2 regions of the Priestia sp. JV24 genome follow, and region 2 is predicted to be linked to the other one. Evidence: predicted binding sites of a transcription regulator. Region 2 holds the regulator's gene; the other holds the start of a gene.
The links. The regulator LexA, encoded in region 2, represses DNA repair genes until DNA is damaged. The targets are predictions, from matches to a motif close to CGAACATATGTTCG.
Positions count from the first base shown of each region.

Region 1: the regulator LexA is predicted to act here: its motif matches at 2,879-2,892, upstream of OK414_RS10875 (YolD-like family protein).

Region 1 is NZ_JAPCIN010000015.1:295,998-306,143, reverse strand. Features, by position in the region: gene OK414_RS10895 (fructose-specific PTS transporter subunit EIIC) at 1-174, opposite strand, end outside; gene pfkB (1-phosphofructokinase) at 187-1,101, opposite strand; gene OK414_RS10885 (DeoR/GlpR family DNA-binding transcription regulator) at 1,098-1,850, opposite strand; gene OK414_RS10880 (hypothetical protein) at 2,232-2,372, opposite strand; gene OK414_RS10875 (YolD-like family protein) at 2,495-2,848, opposite strand; gene OK414_RS10870 (YitT family protein) at 3,096-3,935, shown strand; gene OK414_RS10865 (ABC transporter permease) at 3,967-4,701, opposite strand; gene OK414_RS10860 (ABC transporter permease) at 4,702-5,409, opposite strand; gene OK414_RS10855 (ATP-binding cassette domain-containing protein) at 5,384-6,319, opposite strand; gene OK414_RS10850 (sensor histidine kinase) at 6,405-7,769, opposite strand; gene OK414_RS10845 (response regulator transcription factor) at 7,766-8,434, opposite strand; gene OK414_RS10840 (ketoacyl-ACP synthase III) at 8,518-9,513, opposite strand; gene OK414_RS10835 (sulfate/molybdate ABC transporter ATP-binding protein) at 9,622-10,146, opposite strand, start outside.
Region 2 is NZ_JAPCIN010000023.1:19,042-29,187, reverse strand. Features, by position in the region: gene OK414_RS21435 (N-acetylmuramoyl-L-alanine amidase) at 1-63, shown strand, start outside; cyclic di-AMP (ydaO/yuaA leader) riboswitch at 255-397, shown strand; gene OK414_RS21430 (APC family permease) at 560-2,386, shown strand; gene OK414_RS21425 (cation diffusion facilitator family transporter) at 2,496-3,473, shown strand; gene OK414_RS21420 (glycosyltransferase family 2 protein) at 3,512-4,489, opposite strand; gene OK414_RS21415 (GtrA family protein) at 4,486-4,878, opposite strand; gene OK414_RS21410 (glycosyltransferase family 39 protein) at 4,899-6,404, opposite strand; gene OK414_RS21405 (hypothetical protein) at 6,621-8,066, opposite strand; gene lexA (transcriptional repressor LexA) at 8,280-8,897, opposite strand; gene yneA (cell division suppressor protein YneA) at 9,044-9,373, shown strand; gene OK414_RS21390 (recombinase family protein) at 9,427-10,095, shown strand.

The DNA of each region.
Region 1 (10,146 bases), on a different contig from region 2:
TCCCGTTGTACTTTGAGATTCACGGTTTAAAATTGCTTCTTTATAGCCAGCTCGGTCGCTTAAGCGACCAGCTTCGTCTAATTTTCCAACTAACTCATCAATAACATCAGCTTTTGCCGTGCTTTTTAAATCAAGAATGATTGTATCTTTTTTTAATAGTTCTGTAATTCTCATTCTCGGTTCCCCCTACTCTACCTTTGTGATTGACACTTGTTCACGAAGCGTCTGTACATCTTCTGCTGTACATAATTCAAGTGAGAATGCTGTGGCACTTCCTGAAGCAACTCCTGTTTGAAAGGCTTCTAATAAATCCCCTTGCTTTACATAAGAAGCAATAAATCCAGCTACAAGTGAATCGCCAGCTCCAACAGAATTTTTCACTGTTCCTTTAGGGACTGTGGCACTGTAGACACCGCTTTCGTTAATAAGAAGTGCTCCATCGCCTGCCATGGATACAACGACGTTTTGCGCTCCTTGTTCCACAAGTTTTTTACCATATACTAGCGCATCTTCTGCACTGTTTACTTCTACATCAAACAATTCTGCAAGTTCATGATGATTCGGTTTGATAAAAAACGGCTTGTGAGACACGACGTCTAGCAAGGTTTTTCCACTTGCATCTACTACAACTTTTACTCCGTTCGCTGCAGCTAGTTCAGTTAATGTTTCATACACGGAACTTGGAAGCGTTTTCGGTATACTCCCTGCTAATACGAAGATATCGCCTTCAGTCATTTGCTTTACTTGAGTCAATAAAGACTGAAGCGCTTCGTCTGTAATAGCAGGTCCTTGACCGTTAATTTCTGTTTCTTTTTCCGTTTTTAACTTTACGTTAATGCGGGTATCTCCATCAACTCTTGTAAAAGCTGTTTCGATATTCTCCGCTTTTAAGTAGTCTTCAATATAGGTTCCTGTAAAGCCGGCTACAAAACCGAGAGCTTTATTATCAACACCTAATCGCTTTAAAACGCGAGAGACGTTAATGCCTTTTCCTCCTGGAAACTTGGCTTCATTCGTTGTGCGGTTAAGCCCGCCTTCTTCGAATGCTGAAACATGTACTACGTAATCAACGGATGGGTTCAACGTACATGTATAAATCATGATTTCACAACCTTTATGTCTGTTTTGTTTGCATACTGTATAAGTACATCGCTAGGTACGTCATTTGTTATAATTTTTGCTTCATGTAAATCGGCTATTTTCGCAAAACTTGTTTCAAAAAACTTAGTAGAATCTGATAAAATATAAGATTCTCTAGACAGCTTCATTGCCGTTTGCTTGATTAATGCTTCTTCTGGATCGGGAGTTGTATATCCATATTGATGATGAATCCCATTCGCTCCCATAAAGCACTTATCAAAACGATATTGCTCAAGACTTAAAAGAGCTCCATTGCCAATTAAAGCGCCCGTTTTATGTTTAACGGATCCTCCAATTAAATAGAGGGTGATACCTTGTTCTAGCATCGGGTTTAAATGCATTAAACCATTTGTCACGACAACTACATCTTTTTGCTTTAAAAAAGGAATCATTTCATACGTTGTAGTTCCTGCATCTAAAAAAATACAGTCACCTTCATTTATAATGGAAGCCGCATACTCTGCAATGTTTCGTTTATCTTGAACATTTTTAGCAGATTTTTCGATAACGCTCAGTTCAATTCGTTTACTGCGAATAAGCGAAGCGCCACCGTGAACACGTTTGAGCATTTGCTCTTCTTCTAGTTGACTTAAGTCTCTTCTAATTGTGGATTCCGAAGCGCCTGTAACTTCGATAAACTCTTGCACTTTTACAAGTTCTTTCTCTTTTAAAAGTTTTAAGATTAGTTGATGTCTCTCCGGCGTTAACATGTTCTAGCTCCTTTTTCAAAAAAGCGTTTTCATTTATTTCATGTACTTACTTTATCACGGTTTACATTCAAAATCAATCATAAAAAATCAAAAACATTCATTTTTTTAATTACAAAATAAAGTTTTTTGAATGAATAATTAGTTTTGCATTTGTTTTAATGATAGTTTATACAAAAGGAAATAAGCTGGTAATTCAAGAATTTGTCTACTTTTCTCATTATATGTAAAGGTTTTCTTCTACCCAATTAGCTATGACTGTTTTTGACTATTTCTTGACCGATTGAATTTTTCTGACTGAATCACGCATAGCTTGTCCTGATTTCATAAAAGCTTACACACCAAAAAAGTTGTCCACCTTTTTGGACAACTCAAAGTGACCCATCATTTAAATAAAAACAGAAGCATATATAATATGGAAGCAAGGGCAGAAGAAATAGCTAAACTTGAGATAAAACGAACGAGTCTTTTTTTAATGAACTGCGTTAATTCGATTTCTCTTACTTGGGTTTTTTCATTTTGCATACAATAATCCCTTCTTTAATTAAAATTTCCTAGTAGCTAGAAGTTGCTACTCGCAGAATATGCTTTTATGTATTGTATGCATGCGTTAAAAAAAAGATACAAAACGAACAAAAAAGCTACTCTTAGCTAGAGTAGCTTTCATCTTTCCATACATCTGCTTCAATTACTGCATCCGCTCGAATCGAATATGTATAACAAGGGCCTGTAACCATCAGCGTATTCGACTGCAGCGAGACTTTATCAATCGTCACTCGTTCATACCTTTGAATATGTCCTGCTTCATAGACGTGAAGTGTTACTGGATGATGCTCCGAGTAACTGTTCATAATGACATTTTCAATATGCTCAATCTTTTCTTTTCTCAACCCTAAAGGCTGCTTATGCGCATCGGGACTGTACATTTTCTTCATTTTCTCTAAATGCTCGGGCATTACTAACTTCGCATACTGTTTTAATTCATCTTGATACACGTTCATTCTCCCCCTTGACTCTTGCTTCTATTTTACCGAACGAACATTCTCATTGCAAAACTTTTTAATCAAAATAAAAGCAAACAATTCATTCTTTCATACTCCATAAAAACTGTCAAAAGATTTTATGTTAATAGCAGAAACTGATTTTAAAAAAATAATGATATCCCATCTTTAATTCGGTCTCTAGAGTTGGTATAATACATTGTCATGACTGTGTTTTCGGAGCTTTTGATGATTGGAGGTAACGTTCATGATTAATAAAATAAAAGAAATTATCCTCATTATTCTAGGGAGCCTCATTTTCGCACTGGCCATTAATTACTTTGCTATTCCAAATGAATTAGCAGAAGGCGGCGTAACCGGTGTAACAATGATTACCTATTATGTATTAGGCTGGTCTCCGGGTATCACAAACTTTATATTAAACGGTTTGCTGGTACTGATCGGATACAAATTGCTTCACAAACGTGTGATTGCTTACACAATTATATGTATTATTTTTACGTCTCTATTCCTACATATAACTGAAGGACTGGGAAATCCTCTTGACGATACGCTACTGGGGGCTATTTTTGCTGGTATTTTAGCTGGTGTAGGACTCGGACTTGTGTTTAGAGGTGGCGGAACTTCCGGAGGCTCTGCAGTTATTGCCCGCTTAGCTAATCAATATCTAGACTGGAATATTAGCAAAACGATGCTGGCAATTGATTTATTAGTTGTAGCAAGCGCTTATTTTGTCATCGGTGGAGAAAAGACGATGTATACGGTTATTTCTCTTTACATCGGAACGAAGGTGCTTGATTATATCATTGAAGGACTCAACCCTCGCAAAGCAATCACTATTATTTCACACCGTTCAGCTGAAGTAGCCGAACAAGTCAATAAAAAGATGCAACGCGGCGTCACTGTCTTTTCTGCTCATGGAAGCTATACAAAAGAAGCAAAAGACGTATTGTACGTAGTTGTGAACAAACAAGAACTGCTAGAATTAAAGCGTATTATTCATAAAGTCGACGAACAAGCTTTTGTGGTCGTACACGATGTGCGCGACGTCTTTGGAGTAGGTTTTACCATTCCAAAAGCCGGCTGAAAACCCGCTATAAAAAAGCGGGTTTTTTCTATTATATATGTTTGCGCTGAAAATACAGTAAACCTGCTGCTCCAAAAAGCAGAAAGCTGCTTATAACAACTGCTAGGAAGTTCTGTGTAGTCAGCATCAACCCCCATGATGCTTTTCCCGTTACACCTAACATTCCATACATTGGCTGAGTCCATGGGTACCAGGGACCAAATCGTTCAGAATTAGCAACGAATAAATTCGGTAGTGTTAAAATGACATTGACTGTTAAAGATGCTCCAAAGCTAGAAAGTGCCATTGACACAGCTAGCATAAACGCTAGAATTGGCAACACTGCAACCCAGCCGCCTAGCATATTTCCAGCTATCATTTTTAGTGGAATAGCATTCGGATAGCCTTTCAACATGCCAACTCCTAATAAAACAACAAATACAAGCACTTGAAGAATTCCCATGAAAGCTGCTGATGTGATCAATTTTGCTCCGTATACGGATGTTCTTGTCACAGGAAGAGATAGTAATTGCTTCCACCCTCCGGCTTCGTGTTCATACCGACAGATGAACGATGTTACTAACCCGCCAATTAACGGATAAAACAGTAAGCCGTGAACATTGGCAATCAAAGCATCTGCCATTAACCATTTCATCCTCCCGTTTGGCATTGCCTGATCACCTACAAAAAGGATAGCAGCAATAAGAATGGGACTAACAAAAAGGTAAGTCCAGGCTTTTGTTTTAAACAATTTAAACCATTCTATCTTGCATAATTGCCACAACATTTAGGCCACATCCTTTTTGATAAAGTGAAGAGCACCTGCAGCATATAAAAAAACGCCGATAATTATACCTGTTATCATATACGTATTCCGATAATCGGAAAACACTAGCATTGGCCATTGCCAGAAAAACCAGCTCGGCAATTCTCTCATACCACTCATTGTCACACTCATCACAATACCTAGTGCCAGAGAACGGCTTTGATTTTTAAAAAGCATAGATAGCCATAATTGAATAGCCACAAACGGAATAGCCGAAAAAAACGGATAAAAGGTATAAACAAAAAGAGTTTTCCAAGAAGGAGGCAGACCAAATCCTAACCACCACCCTAGCCCAATTATACCGATTAATAGAACAGCAGAAGCGATAAGTAGCATAAACATAACTACTACAAATTTTGCTGTATAAACACTCAGTCTGCTCACAGGTAAGCTCAGCAACTGCTTCCATGAGCTTCTATGATATTCAATATGTGCTACATTTGAAGCAAGAATCGTTCCTCCCAGTAAAAAAGCTATTGGAAGCGTGATGTTTAGTTCATGCAAAAGACCTTCCCACACGTTCGGGTTTTGCTGAATTAAATATTCATATCGAACGCTATAATCAACTAGCGTTAAGCCAATTACACCCGCTGGACCTAAAAATAGTAAAAACCGGAGCCATTTTCTTTTTAACTTTACACACTCAGCCTGCAGTATTTTTGTGAACATATCCATTCTCCTCACTCGTCAGCTTTAAAAAGATATCTTCTAATGATTTCGATTTTTCTTCAACTCGGTAGATTGAGACATTTTCTTGCACAAGCTGATAAACAAGATGGGCCACTTGCTCATGATCAATATAATCTAAAAGAAGACTGTGTTTATCGATAGTAGGTACAAACCCATTTGCTAATAGTATTGTTTTAGCCTTTTCTATCTCTCCCGTTGTAAATGCCACTTGATGCTTAGCCTTTTTGCGAAGCGATTCAATCGATCCATTAAATAGCATCTTTCCTTTTGTAATAATACCTACTTGAGTCGCTAGATGGTCGATTTCATAGAGTAAATGACTTGAAATCAATACGGTAACTCCGTTTTTCCCTGGCATTTCTTTAATTAATGAACGAATTTCTTGAATTCCTGCAGGATCCAGTCCGTTGGTTGGTTCGTCTAAGATTAATAAACGAGGATTTCCGAGGAGTGCAGAAGCAATGCCAAGCCGCTGTTTCATCCCAAGAGAAAAGCCTTTGACTGGACGATTTGCTTCTTTTGTTAATTTTACAATATTTAGTACTTCATCCACTCTGTTTTTAGATACACCTAGTATTTTGCGAAGTACCTCTAGATTTTCTCTCGCAGTTAAATGCGCATAATAGGAAGGGCTCTCTACAAGTGAACCTATCTTTTTTAAGGCTTGAATATGCTGCCTGTGATTTTTTATTCTTTCTCCAAACAGCTCAATTTCCCCGCTCGTTGGCTTCATTAGCCCGAGCAGCATTCGGATCGTTGTCGTCTTCCCTGCTCCATTGGGTCCTAAAAACCCGTAGATTTCTCCTTCTTTAATGGATAAATTCACTTCATTTACAGCTTCTGCTCCTTTAAATACTTTTATCAGCTGAATCGTTTTAACAATTTCCACTTTTATCACCTCTCCTTTACTATAAACAGCTAAAGTTAAGAGGAAGGAAAAGAAAGGTTAAAATTCGTTTAAAAAAGCGTGTGAATTAATCACTCGCTTTGTACACAATTTGAATATCCGTTCCATGCTTTGTAGAATGAATTGACCACGTTAACCCCATTTCTTTAATCATCGCATCCACAATCGCTAGACCTACACCGTTTTGCTTCGTATGGCTATTCTTGTTAAAGCCTGACCCTTTATCAGAAATGGTGAGAGAAGATAAATCATGCTCTTGAACAAGGCGAAAGCCAATAAAGTTACCTTCTTTGGCATGACGAATGACATTTTGACATAAATTATCTATTATTCTTTCTAACCACTGAACATCTCCGCGCCAATATATAGACTGAGAAGGCAGTTGAATATCCACTTCCATATTCTCTTCTTCAAATAGTGGATACCATTGTGCAATGCTTTTTCTAAGAAATCGAGCCATATCAACTTCCTCTTCCCGATATGGATATTTTCTATTTAACAGCAGCGTATAGGAAAATAAATTATCTATTAAATCACTAACAAATTCTACTTTCGTATCAATTACCTCAAGAGATTGTTGAACGTTCAAGGCCATTTCTTCGTTTTTCATCTGATAAATATGAGTTCGAACAGTCGTGAGCGGTGTTCGTAAGTCATGCGATAGACTCATAATTAAGTCTTGTCGCAGCTGTTCTTCTTGCTGCTCTCGGTCCCGGCTTTCATGAAGCTGTTTAACCATTTGATTAAACGATTGTTCTAGCTGGCCAATTTCATCCGTGGACTCAGATACAACAGGTAAAGGAATTCCTTGCTCGTCTTTGTTGTTCATAGCAGCTTGTAACGCTCGCAGCCTTTTTCGAATTCGAAGAAAAAAGAATAGAGAAAGTACAATAAAAGAAAGCACAATGATAAAAACAAATCCTAAATAAATATTATAGTAGGCTGGGTCTAGCCTTTGAATAGGAGGCTCAACGGCTTTTTCCGGCACTTCAATGACCATAAAACCTTGCTTTTTATCTGTTCCAATAAAGGTAATAACCGTATACGGATCGTTTCCGTATCGTTTTTTGATAAATTCAGCCGTATAAGAAGATGACCATTGCTTCGGAAGGGATTCATGGTAAGGAAGCGGAAGCTGTGTTTGTCCAGCTTCGTTTACCCAGAACATTGAAGCTTCAGGGTATTTTTCTTTTAATAATTTTAGCTTTTGATTAATTGTTTTCTCATTTGCTCCTTCTAGCTTTTTGGCTTCTTGATTCCATATTTGTTCGTAGTAGCTTTTTCCTTTATACTCTTCATTTAATAATCCTTGAATATGCATAAAAGGAACGGTGATCAGCCATGAGCCTGCAAAAAATGATACAGGTATAATTAGTACAGCTGCAATCATAATTAAGATATATTTCGTGATAAGAGACTGTGTAACATTCATTGCTTCACCCTGTACCCAATCCCTCGTATTGTTTCAATAATTTCAGGCTTAGCTGCATTTTTCTCCAATTTTTCTCGCAAATAGCGAATATGTACCATTAATGTTTTATCTCCTTCTATATAACGCTCTTTCCATACCCCTTCATAAATTTGTTCTTTTGTTAAAATTTGATTTAAATGCTGAAGGAAATAAGTAAAAATATGAAATTGCTTACCTGTTAAACTAATTTCTTCACTTGTCTCTCTGTTCATCACGCGATAGTCTCTCATCGAAATATGCAAATGTTTTAAAATAAGCTCTTCTTTCTTTCTTGAAAATCTTCTTAACAATACTTCAAGCCTTGCAAGTAGCTCTTCTGGATGAAACGGCTTTGTGACATAGTCATCGGCAAACTCTAGTCCCATGATCTTATCTTCTAGAGCTGTACGAGCTGAAAGCATTAAAATTGGGACATCAGGTGCTAGTTTTTTAAGCTTTTTTCCCACTGTAAATCCATCTAACCCAGGAAGCATTACATCTAAAATGACAATATCCGCTTGTTTAATAAACCGACTGGCGATATCTCCTGATTGTAACCAAGTAACTTCATAGTTTTGCTTTTTAAGCTCATTTTGAATCATTAATCCAATTTCTTCATTGTCTTCAATGTATAAAACGTGATTCATATGCACACCCCCTTTACTTCTTTTTCCATTTTATCGAATTCTTCTTAGCAGTAAAAGACAAAAAAGCTAAAAGGCATCGCCTTTTAGCTTTTTTCTTTACACGTCCATTTAATTAACAGACCGCAGTGCGTTAATCCTCCTCCAAACCCATAAAGAATAAGGAGGTCATTACCCTGTACTTTTCCTGTCATTATTCCTTCGTTTAAAGCAAGCGGAATAGAAGCTGAAGATGTATTTCCGCAGTATTGCACACTCGTTAACGTTTTATCCATTGAAACACCTGTTTTAGCACAAATAGCTTCAATCATTCGAAGGTTTGCACTATGCGGAATAAACCAATTTACATCAGAAAGAGAAATGGAAGTATTCTTTAATAATGCTTCTACTCCTTTTGGAATCGTTCGGACAGCAAAGCGGTATACTTCACGCCCGTTTTGAACTAAATTCCCGCTCGAATTAATTTCTTTTCCTGAAAGAGTATTAGATAAGTTAGAACGATATAAATTCACCCCTCCGCTTCCGTCCGTTCCGTAGTGACATCCTAAGAAACTCGGATTATGCTCATCGTACTCTACAAGCATAGCTCCCGCTCCGTCACCAAACAGCACGCATGTGGCCCGGTCCGTATAATCTGTAATTTTCGACATGACTTCAGCACCAATAACTAAAATCTTTTTATGCAATCCCGACGTCACTAAGCCGTTCGCCACATGAAGGCCATATGTAAAACCGGCGCATGCGGCACCTAGATCAAATGCAGCAGCTTGATCAATATGAAAGTAATCTTGAATCTGACATGCTACGCTAGGAAAAAAGTGATCTGGCGTTGTTGTCGAAACAATAATTGCATCTACATCTTCTATTTCTACAGCATATCGGTTAAGCAAATTTTCAACGGCTCGAATGGCAAGCGTAGACGTGTATTCGCCTTCACCAGCAATTCGTCGTTCTTTCATTCCGGTACGCTGTACAATCCATTCGTCACTTGTATCAACCATTTCTTTTAAATGGTCGTTCGTTAATTTTTGCTTTGGTGTATATATCCCCATTCCTGTGATTCTAGCTTTTGATTGCATCATTTCTCCACCTCAAATCAGTTGATACTTAATTATAACACCTACTTTTAATATCTGGTACTAATTTATTGTTAGATAAAAAGCGCAAAGGCATACCCTTTACGCTTTTTATTAAATAGAATAATCTTCTGGAATAAATACTTTTAGCTGCTTAGGCTTTACATACACCTTCTCTCCCACTTGAAGACTGAGGACTTTATAGTGCTCTTTGCTCAATTCAGCTTCTAAAAATTCTTCTGCATCTTCTCTTTTTAATTCAACTTGCACGATAGCCCCTATCACATGAATATGGCTAACGGTTGCAGAAACAGCATCTGCGCTTGTTTTTACCTTTTCAAGGTGAATATCATGAGGTCGTACATACCCAACAGCTGCTTCTTCATTCCTTCCGTTAAATTCTGGAACATCCATTTCAAAGCTTCCTTGTTTTAGTCTGCCTTTATGAATGCGGCCCTTGAATAAATTGACGTTTCCTAAAAAATCGTACACAAATGGACTGTTAGGATGATCATATACTTCTTCAGGACTTCCAATCTGCTCAATTTTCCCGTTGTTCATCACAACAATACGATCAGCTACATCCAAGGCTTCTTCTTGATCATGCGTAACGAAAATACTCGTAATATGAAAATCATT
Region 2 (10,146 bases):
GATGGCATTTATGGTCCTCAAACGAAAAACAAGCTAGCAGCCGTTTTAAAAGCAAAAAGTTAAAGCAAAAAAGTCTTCTGTACGCGGGCAGAAGACCTTTTGTTTTTCTGTTAAAAGTGCCTTAAGCACTATTTTATGGTTTGCGTAAAATAATGCTTTACAAACCATTTGTACGGGAGTATATTATCTAAGAACAAAGGATAGTTATGAAAGAAACATGTTATCGATCATACCCTTTAACCGAAAATTATATTGACCTGTTATCGCTTAATTCGTCAGAAGTGGGGGACCCAAATTTGTGCATTGTCACTTGGGGTGAATCCTTTTTTTAAAAGGTAGGGCTACTCTCATAGCCCGAATCCGACAGCTAACCCCATAAGCGTTTTGGAGAGGAGGTTTAAGCTGTGTAAAAACGCTGAGAACCCTTAGTGTTTTTTTTGTGCGCTTTTTTAACATAAAAAGGTACTTTTTAGGGATAATATCACTTATTTATGAACTTGTAACGGAGCTTAGCAATGAACAGTAAATAGTAGCTAAGCAATCATCGGAGGGAAATTACGTGAACTATTCAGTTCTCAAAAGATTATTGATTGGAAAGCCGCTTAAAACAAAAGAGTTAGGCGACCAAAAACTTAGTAAGCTTAAAGCACTGGCTATTTTATCATCAGATGCCTTATCTTCAGTGGCTTATGGAACAGAACAAATTTTGATTGTACTTGCAACAGTCGGCGTCCTTGCCTATTGGTATTCGATTCCAATTGCGCTTGGGGTATTGGTTCTGCTGACGGCTTTAATTCTTTCATATCGCCAAATTATTTATGCGTATCCGCAAGGCGGAGGAGCTTATATTGTTTCGAAAACCAATTTAGGGGAAAATCCCGGGCTTATCGCTGGGGGATCATTGTTGGTGGATTATATTTTAACAGTTGCTGTGAGTGTTTCAGCAGGAACCGATGCTTTAACTTCGGCTTTTCCCGCGCTGCATCATTACAATGTAGTAATTGCGTGTTTGCTGGTGATTTTTATTACCGTCTTAAATTTACGTGGTGTAACAGAATCCGCTTCCGTATTAGCTTATCCGGTTTATTTATTTGTTATTGCTCTTATTTTGTTAATAGCGGTAGGCTTATTTAAAATAGCGACGGGTCAAGTTTCACCTGAGCTGCATCCATCTCTAGGTACAGTAGTGCCAGGTATTAGTTTGTTTTTATTATTAAAAGCTTTTTCATCAGGCTGTTCCGCATTGACAGGTGTAGAAGCTATTTCAAATGCAGTGCCTAACTTTAAAGAGCCAGGTGCAAAAAATGCTGTTCATACATTAATGCTGATGGGCGGTATTTTAGCCGTTTTATTTTCTGGCATCACGTTTTTAGCTTATTGGCTTGGCATTTCTCCAAAAGCAGATGAAACGGTTGTATCACAAATTGCATCGAGTGTGTTTGGACGAAATGGATTTTATTATTTTATTCAAGGCACAACAGCTCTAATTCTAGTGCTAGCGGCGAATACGGGCTTTTCAGCTTTCCCTTTGCTGGCTGTCAACTTATCGTCTGATAAATACATGCCAAGAATGTTTCAAATTCGTGGCGATCGATTAGGCTATTCAAATGGAATTGTGACCCTTGGAATTGCTTCTACTGTCTTAATTGTAGCTTTTAAAGGAGCGACTGAACAATTAATTCCTCTTTATGCAGTCGGGGTGTTTATTCCATTTACGCTTTCTCAAACAGGCATGATTGTCAAATGGCTTAGAGAAAAGCCGGCCGGCTGGCAAGGGAAGCTAACCATTAACTTAATTGGTGCCCTCATTACCTTAACGGTGCTAATTATTTTGTTTACAACGAAGTTTTCACAAGTATGGTCCGTGCTCATTTTCTTACCGGTTATTGTCTATATTTTCCATCGAATTCATACGCATTATGAAGCGGTAGGAGAGCAGCTTCGCATTAAGCAAGGAGAAAAGATTGGAAAGCTTGAAGGAAGTGTGGTCATTGTTCCTGTAGCAGGAATGACAAAGGTAGTAGAAAATTCATTAAATTATGCAAGAACGATTGGCGATACCGTTATTGCAGTGCATGTGGCCTTTGATCGAGAAAGCGAAAAGAGAATGGAAGAGAAGTGGGAGAAGTGGCAGCCTGATATTCGTATTGTTACGTTTCATTCTCAATACCGCAGCTTAGTGCGGCCGCTGTTTCGATTCATCGATATGGCTGAGGAAAAAGCTCGGGAAAATAATATGGCTATTACGGTCGTTATTCCGCAATTCATTACGAAAAAAAGCTGGCAAAATATCCTTCACAACCAGTCCAGTCTGTTGTTAAAAGCACATTTGCTTTACCGTAAAAATGTAATTGTTACAACTGTACCGTACCGTTTTAAAAAATAATGAAACATGACTAAAAACCTCCAACTTGTATGTTGGAGGTTTTTAATTTTTAAATTCACATACACTAACCGTAATCGAATCTCATCAAAGGCGCAAACGGAGGGATTGTATGAGTGAATTAATTAAATTGTTGCGAAAGGGAAATAAATCAGCCATCATGGCCGCTGTAGTTAATACCATTATCTCTATCATTAAAGGTATTGCCTTCGCTTTAACAGGGAATGTAGCAATGTTTGCTGAAACGATGCACAGCTTAGGCGATGCAGCTAATCAGTTTTTTGTCTTTATAGGTTCGGCATTAAGTAAAAAAGCCCCTACCAAACGATTTCCAAACGGTTTCGGCCGATTGGTTAATCTTGTTCTATTAGGAGCGGTTCTTGTAGTAGGGATTATGGCGTTTGAAACGATTAAAGAAGGATATCACCATATTCTTCATCCCACGAAGTCTTCAGGCTTTATTTTAAATATTGCAGTACTTGGCATCTCGGTGTTACTTGAGATGTTTGTCCTATTTAAGGCAATGAAAGAAATTTTGCACGATGTCGGAATGAATACTGCAGAGGTCAATGTTTTTACCCAAAGCTTTGTTCATTTAAGGAAAGCAAAGCCAGCAACCAAGCTGGTCTTTATGGAAGATCTGGTAGCTACTGGAGGAGGCGTATTGGCGTTAATAGCCGTTTTCATTTCACGGTTTACACCTTTTCACCAAGCTGAAGGAATTGCTTCTATTTTAATTGGGCTTATGATGTTTTTTGTGGTAGGACGAGTATTTTTAGATAATGCTGCTGGAGCGCTTGGTGAAGCAGATAAAGAAATGGAAATAAAAATTGGCGCGATTGTCATGCAAGATGTACAAGTGCGTGATATTCAAACATTAATGGTGATGAAAGAAGGAGAAGAGCTTCACGTTGAATTAAAAGTAGAAATTGATCCTTCTTTAACAGTGGCAGAAGCTGATGACATTAAAGATCGTCTGGAAAATCGTATTTTACAGGAAAAAGGAGTAACGGATGTCATTATTGAATTTGATGAAGATGATGGAATTCCGGACTGGGCGCCAAGTGATTTACAGCTTCAAAAAGAATAAAAGCAAGGAAGAAAACAACTGTTTTCTTCCTTGTTTTTTTAGCTATATACTTTTTCACGTACGTTCGGAGAATCTGTTGAAGCTTTCGAGAAGTTAATGGTTTCACGTACAACGTAAATAGGTCTATTTTTACTTTCATCGTAAATTCTTGCGATGTATTGTCCGACTAGACCTAAACCAAGTAGCTGAATACCGCTAAAGAAGGTGATAGCTACCATAATAGAAGTCCAGCCAGGCTGAATGTTTTTACCTATCAGCCAAACAATAATCGAATAACTTAAAACTAAAAGTGATACAAAAACCGATAATAAGCCAATAACCATTACTAAACGCAAAGGCTTCGTTGAAAACCCAATAATTCCATCTGAAGCAAACTTGATCATCTTTTTTAAAGGATATTTTGTTTCACCAGCAAAACGTTCATCGCGCTCATATTCTACATATGTTTGCCTGAAGCCAATCCAAGACATCATTCCTCGTACAAAACGATTGCGTTCAGTCATTTTTTTGAATACATCCGCTACTTTTCGGTCGATAATACGAAAATCTCCTGTATCTTTCGGGATTTCAATATCGGACATATAATTTAAAAAGCGATAAAAATACTTAGCTGTGGCTAATTTAAAAAAGGTCTCTCCGCTTCGTTTCTTGCGCTTTGCGTATACAATTTCATAGCCTTGCTGCCATTTAGCAATTAATTCAGGAATCATTTCAGGTGGATCTTGTAAGTCTGCATCAATAATAACGATAGCATCCCCTTGAGCATAATCAATGCCTGCTGTTACGGCAGTTTGGTGCCCAAAATTACGAGCAAAATCAATAACTTTTACATTAGAATCCATAGCAGCTACGTCCTTCAAGATTTCAATTGTTCGGTCTGTGCTGCCGTCATTGACGAAAATGAATTCATAGTTAATGTGGTTTTTATGCATGACGGAAAGCAGGCGATTGTAGCATTCATTAGCTACTTCTTCTTCAAAATACATAGGTACCACGATTGAAATTAGTTCTTTCATGCTTTACCTCCTATCGAGTGATTGTTTGTGTGCTTAAACGTCCATATTTTATTGAGGAAAAAATTGATAAACATTCCTATACAAGTAGACAACAGTTGTCCAATTATTGGATTAGCAGGTGTATAGTGTACAAGAAGGAATAAGCAAGATGTATTAATTGCTAAGGTAATAAGGTTTACGATGAAAAATTGAGCTAACATCCATTTATGTACAGTTGCTTGAAACACCCACGATTTGTTCCAATAGTAGCTGTTTATGACGCCAATGAAATAAGATAGTACGTTAGCCAATATATAATTCATATCAAAATGAATGAGTACTAAGTAACTGATAATGGTGAGCAGGGTATTCATTATACCTACAAATCCGAATTTCAGGAATTTTATCACGGTTGCATAATCCTTTCCATTTAATTTATCTCTTCACATTTTATCTGAGTTTTATTTTTAGTAAATCGTACTATTAAATAAGATAGAATCACTGAAATACCAAACCCTTCAAGCAGCATAAAGCTTGGAAAAATAAAGAATCGATAGCGAGTTTGAATTTCAATAAGCAAGTGAATAAGAACGTATCCTATGATTAGTAATAAAAACAGTGTATACGGATATTTATCCTGCTTCCTCAGGAATAAACATATAAGGCCAATAATGGAAAGAATAGTAGTTGAAACATAAATGATTCTTTCATAACTTTGAGCAGCACTAATTAATTTCTCTTTATTGAAAGGCACATCTTCTTGAGGAGTTAATGAAATGCTCCAAAATGTAGATGCATCCGTTCCTCCCCACATATTTAGGAATTTAATGTGAAAGAGATCTAAAAGTTGCTCTTTGTCTGCTACCCGCTCTTTAATTACCTCTTTTTCTGCTTCAGCTCGTTTTTCCCCAATTGGCATACCCATAAAACGACTAGCATCCTCTGAAGAATAGGAACCGCTTGTTTCGTAATTAAAGCCAATGACGAATTTCCATAAAGGATCTCTGTTACTTAAAGGATATTTAGAAATACCGCTAGCTACAAAAGAATAGTTGATCAGCGCATTTGCAATAAAAAAAGTAGCCAGTATGCCTACGAGATTTTTTCCTATTTTCTTTCGCCAAGCTTTTAACTCAGCAGCATCCTTCGTTTTAATGTAAGGTCGAAGAATTTGCAAGATGAAATAAATGAAAACAGCAACGATAATAATGGGTCCTAGAGGGCGCATTAAATTTCCTAACGACAATAAAAGGCCAATATAAAGCCAGCTAAACTTGTTATGAGCAAATCTTTTTATAATAAGGTAAAAAGCTGCATAAAATAAAAAAGTAGCTAAATGCTGATTAGTCAACACTGAGCTATAGAGAATGTTCGGAATGTAGAACGCATACAGAAAAGCTGCCATTCTCCCAGCAAGTTCGTTAAATACTTTAGCGCCAATTAAATAAATAAAAATAACGGTTCCAGTGGAATAAAAAATATTTAACAATTTTAATATAAAAATGTTATCTCCAAAACAGCGAATAATAACAGATTCATAGAATGAAAAGCCTAGCTGATATACCCATGTAGTAAAATAAACGCTTTGATTAAATTCATAATTTCCTTTTGCTATATTACGCGCGGCATCTAACATGACAAGAAAGTCAGATTTTACAGGCGTTTGAACAGAAAGCATCCATGCTAATCGAATACCTAAGGTCAAAACAATCAGTGAAATAAAAAAAACAGTTTTGTTCATGTATCTACTTGCAATAGCTATTAGAAAAATGACAAGGAAAGTGATAAATATTCCTTCAATAATAAATGAATTACTTAAAGCCAAGCCTTTTAATTCCAATGAATTTGTCATCGCACTATAACTGCCCCATAGAGACCAGGTAAGAATAATGACGCATAAAAAGATCAGGCTTTTGGATAAAAATGAGTTAAGCATATTACCTCCTGCAAATTATTTCATAGATAAGGTACAAAATTCCTACCCTATGATACCATATTTTATTATTTTGTATATATTTTTCTTATAGAGTATAATGTTAGATTGTTCTGAAATTGTAACAGCGGCATAACGTTTGATAAAAGAGTAAGCGGAGTAGGAAAAAGATTTCGTAATAGAAAAAGCTGTTTGCATCCATAAGTATGCGAACAGCTTTTATGTTTTAAATCGATCTTTTAATAAATTCCATAGGGAGCTCACTCCGAGACTAATGCTGATCAGAATTCCTGATAGAGCTACTATTAAAGCGATATATTCAAAGATAGAAAACTGCTTCATACTATCCCAATTGATGTTTCCCTTTAGCTTGCTAATAACTAAATTCATTCCGTAAATACCGGAAAGAACGGTATAAATCGTTAAAATTAATAATAAGTAATTGTGACGCTTGGCCGCGATTTTCTCTTGATTTTGATACAAAGTACCAAGGGTTTCTTTGACTTCTTGATAAAGAGAATTGATGTGGAAGATTTTTTTAAAGAGCTCAGAAAACTCTTGACCTTCTGTGCGAGAGCTAATTTCTAAAAATAAATATTTACCTGAAAATACGGTAATAGAGCGGATTAGTCGCTCAATGCCCTCTGAATTTTTATGAAACGTGAGCTGAGAATACTCATAAGATAGTTTTAGCAACACGATTTTATAGAAAAAATGCAAAAATAAATTATAGTAATGCTGGCCAAATAGATGATTCATCAAAAGCTGATCCGTTTTAGAGTCTGTCGATTTAGAAATACACGAAAACACATGGTCTGTTATAACGTAATAGGTTTCAGGAGCCCATCTGGAGTACACGTGTTTGGTATTATACGTTTTAATATACTCGTGGTTGTGTGCAGAGATAAACGGTTTCCCGTCAGGCGTATAGCTATTTAGCTGCCCAGTACGAAATAAAGTTGTGGAGTTAATCTCTTGCTCTTGATTTACCGTTACATAACTTAATACAAACATCCGTTCATCGATAAAATAAGGAAGGCTCCCTACATGCTGTTCACGCGTGGCTTCTTTTTTGATGTGTTCGTTCAAAAATGGCGCAAGCTGTGAAAAAATATAATCCTGTACTTTGCTATAGCGATGATGTTCATAGGTAATGGTGGATCCATGCTCTTCAGCAAGCTTCGGTTCTAATACACGAAAATGATTCATGAATTCTAAAATGTCATCATAGGTGTAATGATTATGACTCATCTCAGTGCGAATGGTCATGACGCCAATTTCAAAAGGACATAAAAAAACATCCACAGACAGCACGTTGCTAGACACGGTGGTGGAGGAAGTTTGTAGCGTAACGGTATGGTCTATTTTTTTTGAAAATCGAAGCAAGCCTTCTTTTTCGCAGGAATCAGGGAATAGAATACATTCAATGTAAGGAAGAAAATATTGATCCAAGCTATCATGAGATACGTAATACTGTTCTCCGTAGTATTCTTTTTCTACATGTTTGTTTTGAATGGAAAAAAACTCAAACAAATTTGCTTCTAGTGCATGAACAAGCTGCTCTTTATTTTTTCGGTCAAAGGAAAAAGGAAAAAGAAACATGTTCATTGCTTTGGTAGGTACAATGGTTTGAAATGGTTCTGTTTTCCTTGGTGTATTGGTCATAAACTACATCCTTCTTATAGTCGGTTGTATTTCCTTGTAAGAGTCGAGGAAATGCAGGTAGAAAGTAAAAAAGGTAAAACAAGATTTACAAAAACCGTTCTACCTGCCTGCGATGATTCAACGTATCATTTATAATATGCCAATTTTTTTAGAAAACAAACGTAAAAAAACCAACTAACATCATGATTAGTTGGTTTTACATACAGTGTCTGATTAGTGAATCGTGCGATATACACCAGTTACTTTTCCTAAAATCGTTACGTGGCGAAGAATAATAGGCGCCATCGTTGAATTTTCAGGCTGTAAACGAACGAAATTTTCTTCTTTAAAGAAACGTTTTACCGTTGCTTCGTTGTCTTCGGTCATAGCGACCACAATATCTCCATTATTAGCTGTTTGCTGCTGACGTACGATTACCATATCGCCATCTAGAATACCTGCTTCAATCATACTTTCTCCCATAATTTCAAGCATAAATACATGATCATCTGGAGAAACGAATTTATCTGGAAGAGGGAAATATTCTTCCACATTTTCAACGGCTGTTATAGGCAGACCCGCTGTTACTTTACCGATAACAGGAACATTAATGACATTGCTTTTAGGGATGTTTACTTCGTCTAGTTGAAGAACTTCGATTGCTCTTGGTTTTGTCGGATCTCTGCGAATTAACCCTTTGCTTTCTAAACGAGCTAAATGTCCGTGTACAGTGGAGCTAGAGGCTAATCCTACCGCTTCCCCAATCTCACGAACAGAAGGCGGATAACCTTTTAATTTTACTTCATGCTTAATAAAATCTAGTATGTCTTGTTGACGTTTTGATAGCTTCATATTTTTCACCTCAATTTTAGCTATTCTTTAGGTGAATTATACCACGTGATGTGTCAATATACAAACATAAGTTCGAAGAATTCCATTGACAGAAACAAATGTTCTCACTAAAATAAGAACATATATTCTGATAGGGGGATCATAATATGCAACAATTCTTACATTCTATGAAACATTACGCTATTTTTTTTGCAGTTATCGCTGCACTTACATATGTATTGACGCTGGTTTTAGGAGCGGATAAAGTAGATTTAGACAAATATTCAACGGTTACTATCACAAAAGGAGATACGCTTTGGGAATTGTCCAACAAGTATCATAATCACCATCATTTGACCACCAATGAATTTGTCAAATGGGTTGAAGACGTCAATGACTTAAACTCAGACACTGTCCAGTCTTTATCTCCTGGAGATAAATTATATATTCCTGTTTTAAAAAAAGAGTTACATAATCAAGTGGCAATTGAACAGTAGTGTGTAACGGTCGTTCCTGAATATTGTTAGAAGCCGAAAAGGTCGTGATAAAAGTGGATGCCATTATTTATTGCCGTGTCAGTACGGATAAAAAAACCCAAGAAACATCTTTACAGCGCCAGCAAGAAGAATTAAAAAAGCTTGCTGATCTTCACCATCTAGACGTAAAAAAAGTCGTAATGGAAAAAGCAAGCGGATATGAAGTAGACAGAGAGGGTATTTTGGATGTTCTTCATACAATGAAAGAAGAAAAAATATCTGTGTTGCTTATTCAAGATGAAACACGATTAGGCAGAGGAAATGCCCGAATTGCGCTGCTTCATGCTTTTCATAAAGAAAATGCTACCATCTATACGATTAGTCATCAAGGCCAGCTTCAGCTTTCAGAATCTGATTCAATGGTGTTAGATATTATTAGCTTAGTGGAAGAGCATCAGCGGAAATTACATAATGCTAAAATTAAAAGAGGAATGAAAAGAGCTGTAGAAAACGGTTATCGTCCGCAGCAAAATTTAAAAAATCAAGGAGTTAACTCGGGAAGAGAAAAAAAAGAAGCGCCAATTGAAGAAATTGTCCGCCTTCGTCATAACGGCTTAACCTTTGCTGAAATCTCAGTTACGCTAAAAGGTTTTGGCTATAATATTTCAAAAGCGACGGTACATCGCCGCTATCAAGAATACCAAGAGAGTGCTCAATCTCTTGATAAAACGAAAGAGATTTAGTAAGATGACTACATGTTGCCGGAACGGTTCGGTAATTTTAATTATTGATTA